One region of the Bacillus sp. ISL-47 genome, then DNA from elsewhere that is predicted to be linked to it. Evidence: riboswitches for the same ligand, from Rfam matches in the RefSeq annotation. Region 1 holds a riboswitch; the other holds the start of a gene.

Region 1 (3,220 bases):
GTGCCCCAATTAAAGCAGTAATGACACCAATAGGCAGCTCTGTTGGCGCAATAATTGTGCGGGCCACGAGATCAGCCATAATCAGGAATCCTGCTCCTGTTAAAATTGAAAGCGGTAATAAATGCCGATGATCCGGCCCCCATATCAAACGGGTAAGATGGGGAATCACAAGCCCAACAAATCCAATGGTCCCTGAAACAGCAACTGCTGCACCCGTTAAAATCGAACCGGCAATCAGAATCATCATCTTTCTTTTTTGCACATTCACCCCAATATGCTGGGCCCTTTCTTCCCCAAATGACATGGCATTCAATTCATTACTGTTCATCAAAAGGATCAAAGAACCTATCAAAAAGAACGGAATCATGATTTTTATATAAGCCCAGCCCCGCATGGAGACACTTCCAAGCAGCCAGCTGATAATCTGCCTTAACTCTTCCCCCGTCAGCGCAATCATCAGGGAAATAAGGGCACCTAAAAAGGAACTGAAAATGATGCCTGTTAAAATAATGGTCTCAACTTTCATGGACCTTTCAATCTGCCTTGCAAAAAGCAGGACAATAAAGATCGTCAAAAAAGAAAATAAAATACTCAATAATGGCAATGTAAATATTCCTGCTAGCGGGATGGAGATATTAAAAAACAGGGTTAACACTGCTCCAACCGATGCACCGGATGAAACCCCGAGTGTATATGGATCAGCAAGCGGATTTCGCAGCAGCCCTTGAAAGGCGGCTCCCGCAATGGCGAGAGACGCTCCCACAAGACCTGCCAGCAAGACCCGTGGCAGCCGAATGCTCATGACAATATTTGTGTGCATAGGATCTGCCGCTTCAGTTGGAATCAAACGGAAAACCTCTGCGGCAATCACCTTTATAATGGTCATAGCCGGAACATTTACAGTTCCTATCGATACGCCAAGCAGCATCGCAAAAATAAGAAAAGCAGCGGCTGCTATATAAGCTAAAACCTTATTATTTAAATGTTTCAGGGTAAACTGCTCTGGCAAGTTCCTCTACTCCTTCAATAATCCGCGGACCTGATCTGGTAACCATATCTGAATCCACATCGGTAACGTGCTCATCTTTCACAGCGCTGACATCCTGCCAGCCGTCACGATTTACGACTTCTCCCACTGGGTCCTCAGTATAGTATCCATAAGTAGTTACGATCACATCCGGATTCCGCTCTACAATCGTTTCCGGATCAATTTTTACCCAGCCTTCTTCCGTTACAGCATTCTTTGCATTGATGGTGCTAAGCATTTCATCCATAAAGGTATTTTTGCCTGGTGAGTAAATCTCTGGAGCCGGAGCTACTTCTACATAAACTGACTTTCTGTTCTCCTCTTTAATTTGTGCTGCTTTAGCTTTTATTTCCTCAAGCTTTTTCTTCATGTCTTCCACCAGGTTTTCCGCTTCGGCCTTTTCACCGGATGCTTCCCCAATCATCATGATGGACTCAAATACCTGGTCAAAATTCTCGGCATTGTTTACAACCAGCACTGGTATCCCGGCATCCTTCAGCTGCTGCAAGCCTGCGGCAGCCAGCTCTGCAGTAGACTCATGGGCCAGCACAAGTTCAGGGCTTAAAGAAATGATCTTCTCAACATTAAATTCCTGGCCGCCAATCTTTTCTTTCTCAGTTGCTTCTGACGGGTAATTATCAAAGTCGGAAACTCCTACCACTTCTTCTCCCAATCCTAATTCAAAAGCAATTTCCGTATTGCTTGGAATCAGGGATACGATTCTTTCAGGCTTTGATTCAATAACTACTTCTTCATCAATAGCATCCTTTATCGTTACTGGAAAATCAGTTTTTTCCTCCCCAGCAGACTGTTCTTCCTTAGCGGAATCATTCTTCTCAGGCTGCTCAGCACTCTCACCGCAGCCAGCCAGCACTCCTGCAGCAAGCAGCAAAGCCGCCAACAACGAATAAAACTTCCTCATCCTTCATTCCTCCCATACATTTCGACAAAATTCGGGTGGTACCTGGTACCAAAAAAAAAAACATCTCCTCGAATGGCAAGGAGATGTTTGTGTGGTCATAATTCTCAATTATGTATGAAGAAAAGATGGCCGGACCAAACACCTCCCTATCCTCGTAGGTTTAAGGGTGCTTAAGAATCAGGCAGGTCTCCTGGCTCATGGTCATTGCCGTTCTGCACCTTCCCATACGCATATGTACAGTGGATTTGCAGACGGCTCCCATTTACAGTGGCGGGACCGCGCTGGATTTTCACCAGCTTCCCTATTAAGTCTTCAAAAGAATAATAGCCAATGGCCCTTACTCTCTTTAAGAAGACACCTGTTCTTTCGTGCATATATAATTTTTCTATTTCCGATTATACACCATCCAGCTTAAAATGTAAGAGAAATTTGCTGAATGTTGTAAAAAAGTTCAGCATACTATCGGGAGTAAATCTTCCATTCTCTTGTTTTCTTATCGAACACAATCTTCGCTTCACAAGGCTCCTTCACGATCGATTCATATTCGTCATACATATCATCCATATTGGCAAAATCGCCTATTAACCAAATAGGAATTTCAATTCGTACCCGATTCTGATCGATGTCCTTTAACGACAGCACTGCCCCTTCTTTCATTAATGGCTTCAGTGAAAGAAGGACATCTCTTGAAATAGGCGGATACGTCTTTTTCTTTTTAATGCCGAGCAGCGTTTTTTCGACTTTCATTTGCCCCATTTTACCCGGGATCACTTCTCCGAGCATCCGGTAAAAATCATTCAAGTCCCTGTAATAGGTACGATTAAACCAGCCGTCATCAATGGCAAGGTACACATACCGATTACTCAAATAATTGTAAAACGGCGGCTTTAAGTGCTCTTTTACATGGCCAATATAAAGAAGCTCCGCGATTGCCTGGCCGGGAAGCTCATTTACAGCCTCCTCTTCCTCAAAATCGATCCAGCAAAAATCGCCATAGCCGTAAACATCCTCTTCCACTAACCTTCCAAGCTTGTCTCTTGACACGTAATCGAACATCGTATGCATATTGTAATCGCCATGTTCATAACGGTGCTTCAGCAATAGCAGATTATTAATCGAATCTGAAAGGGTTTGGACAAACTCCGCAAATTCAATTCCATATGTCATAACATACTGATCCTGTTCATTAAGATGGATATAAATGAGATCACGAATAGCATGATTTCTTTTTTTCAATGGCGAAACCTCCGAACCGTTAACAAGAGTAGGAT
Region 2 (3,220 bases), on a different contig from region 1:
GGATACTTTAAAAAAGAGTTTAAAGCAGGATGAGGTGAATTCCCTTATGATAAAAACGAGGCATTTACTATTTAATCTCTCTATAATAGTGATTCCGTGGTTATCGCTGTTATTTATAGGAAAGCGCAGTTTCAAACGTTATTCTTTTGCGGGCGTTATTATTATTATTTTTGAGATCATAAATCACATGTATGGACACAAGCGGAATTGGTGGAAGTTTTACGATAAGCGGAAATCCTTTTTTAAGGATGAACTTCCGTTTAGTATTGGTCCCTATATGCCTCTGTCCATGTGGTTACTTAAATATTCGTATGGAAACTTTAAAAAGTTTATATTGCTTAATGTTATTGCTGATGGACTCTTTGCTTTTATCATCATTGATGTACTAAAAAAACTTAAGATCATAAGGTTGAACCGATTAAATCATTTTCAATTTTTCATCTACCTTCACTACAAAGCCTATTTATTATATGGAGTACAGTATTTGTTTGAAAAAGCAAGAAAATTTAGCTGATAAGGAAACAGAGGGACAGGTCCCTTGTCCCACTGTTTCAAGTAATAATCCAGGACAGTGAACCTGTCCCCTTGTCCCTCTATGCCATTATTGAATAGTTTCACAAATATTAAGCAATCTAAACTGTGTATGGGAGGTGAAAATATTTGTCACATCAAAACAGTAAGACAGAGAAGCAAAAAACTAAATCATTAATAGATAATCAACAAGCTGCAGGTTCAGAATATCACAGAGAGCATGCTGGTAACGTTGAGGGATACGGTCAGCCGCACCCAGTTAATGGTGTTGATAATAGGACCAAAAACAATGATTAATTCTGTTAAGAGTGGACTAATTTCTAGTTCACTCTTTTTTTCACTGCTATTTAAATACGGTATATATTTTGGCCCTTTTCTAAAAGACTGTTGCTTTTAAATAGATTTTGTAGAGGAGCAAAAAAGTTTGCAAAAACAGCACTTGTTTTTAAACAAACCTGCAATAAAACTACTCCAAATATCTCTACACACTGATTTACTAAACAAATGCTCTTATAACCTATTTTGTTAAGTCATTCTGCGCCTTTTGAAGTAAAGGAATGTCTTGATGAATTCTTTTTTCGTACTTGGTCATGGCTACAGTTCTCTTTTCTATTAAAGCAGCATAAACAAAAAATCTTTTGACAGCAGGATTATCCCGTGCTAGTATTTTCTTTAAATTTAAATATTTTAAATTTTCGCGGTCATCATATCCGCCGCACCATCATCAGACAATTTCATATGAAATGCTTCAGGTGCTGAGCAAAATCTGCTCAGTTAAAAGGGAAGTCCGGTTAAATGCCGGCGCGGTCCCGCCACTGTATTGGGGAGCGACTTATCATCATGCCACTGTTTCATTTGAAATGGGAAGGGATTAAGTTGCTGTGAACCAGAGCCAGGAGACCTGCCTGTTGTATGCACTTGTACTCTACGGGTATATAGAGAGGAGTGAGGTAAGCACGTTGGGAAAACTGTAATGGCCCCAACTCTATTTGACTATGCACATTTATCTCTCTTTTCGATGAAAAGAGAGATTTTTTATTTTCGGAAAAAAATACGGGGAGTGTTTCAATATTGGCATACGTAAGGAGCTCTAACTTAGGATATCCACGGATCGGAGAACACAGGGAATGGAAAAAAGCCTTGGAGCAGTATTGGGCCGGGAAATCTGACCGGGAATATTTTTTAAAGCAAATGGAAGAATTGCGTCTGGCTCATCTTCAAAGGCAGCAGGAGCAGGGAATAGATTTGATACCTGTCGGTGACTGGAGCATGTACGATCATGTCTTGGATACAGCGTTGATGTTTGGGTTAGTTCCAAAGCGCTTTAAATATGATGGAGGCAAAGTCCCATTGGAGACCTATTTTGATATGGCACGAGGCAGTTCTTCTGCGGTTGCCTCCGAAATGACGAAATGGTTTAACACAAACTACCATTATATCGTGCCGGAATTGGACCAGATGGTACCGGTGCTTGCCGAAAACCGGCCACTCGCATTATTTAACGAAGCAAAACAAAAGCTTAACATCATCGGCAAGCCGGTGATCATTGGCCCGGTCACCTTCGTAAAACTATCGAAAGGATATAAGGAAAAAGAGTTAAACGAAATGGTACACCTTTTTGTCCCTCTTTATGCTCAAATTCTAAAAGAACTGCAGGAGGCAGGCGCTGAATGGGTTCAAATGGACGAACCGATCTTATGCAGTACTATTTCGGAAGAAGACATCGAGCTTCTTAAAGAAGTCTATGAAGCATTATGTCTTGCAGCTCCAAACATCAAAATAATCCTGCAGACCTATTTTGACTATGTAGATTATTTTGAAGAAGTTACTGCCCTTCCCGTTCATGGAATTGGGCTGGACTTTGTCCATGATGGAGGAAAGAATCTTGAAGCTCTAAAAGAGTTCGGTTTCCCTCAGGAGAAGGTGCTGGCAGCAGGTATTATTGATGGCAGAAATGTTTGGCGGGCAGATTTGGAGGACTGTTTCAATCTCCTTGATGAAATTTCTGAATACGTTTGTCCAGGGCACTTGATTGTACAGCCTTCTTCAAGCCTTTTGCATTCTCCGGTAACGGTCAGAAACGAAGATACACTCAAGACGACCATAAAAAAAGCCCTCTCTTTTGCCGATGAAAAGCTTCGGGAAATTCACATTCTTACAACTGGCTTAAATAATGGAAGAGGAACAGTTGAAAAAGACATTACCGCCAGTTCAGCTGCATTCAAGACCTTAGCTGACTCAGCTGAACGCAAGCATACGGAAGTTCAGAAGGCTATCGAAAATCTGCATACATTTAAAACGGAACGGAAAGCTCCTTATGAAATCCGCAATAAAGCACAGGACGCTGCTTTTAAGCTGCCCATTCTGCCAACGACCACGATCGGCAGTCTCCCGCAGACACAGGAAGTTCGGAAGCAGCGGCTGAAGTGGCGAAAAGGTGAACTGACAAGTGAACAGTACGAAGAATTTATAAAAGCAGAAATCAAGCGATGGATCCACATTCAGGAGGAGCTGGGTCTGGATGTGCTTGTACATGGGGAATTTGAAAGAACCGATATGGTAGAGTATTTTGGGGAAAAATTGGGGGGTTTTCAATTCACAAAATTCGGATGGGTTCAGTCTTATGGCTCACGATGTGTAAAGCCTCCAATCATATTTGGGGATGTCTTTTTCAAGGCTCCCATTACAC

The links. Region 1 has a riboswitch for cobalamin ahead of J7I93_RS13345 (ABC transporter substrate-binding protein). Riboswitches for the same ligand answer to the same signal wherever they lie in the genome.
Region 2: it holds a riboswitch for cobalamin, as region 1 does, so the genes downstream of both, metE (5-methyltetrahydropteroyltriglutamate--homocysteine S-methyltransferase) here and J7I93_RS13345 (ABC transporter substrate-binding protein) in region 1, are expected to answer to the same signal.

The regions. Positions count from the first base shown of each region.
Region 1 is NZ_JAGGQS010000038.1:3,643-6,862, reverse strand. Features, by position in the region: gene J7I93_RS13350 (iron ABC transporter permease) at 1-928, opposite strand, end outside; gene J7I93_RS13345 (ABC transporter substrate-binding protein) at 975-1,949, opposite strand; cobalamin riboswitch at 2,113-2,298, opposite strand; gene J7I93_RS13340 (hypothetical protein) at 2,409-3,185, opposite strand.
Region 2 is NZ_JAGGQS010000054.1:27,004-30,223, reverse strand. Features, by position in the region: gene J7I93_RS25245 (hypothetical protein) at 47-514, shown strand; gene J7I93_RS18395 (hypothetical protein) at 661-828, shown strand; cobalamin riboswitch at 1,265-1,454, shown strand; partial or broken gene metE (5-methyltetrahydropteroyltriglutamate--homocysteine S-methyltransferase) at 1,603-3,220, shown strand, end outside.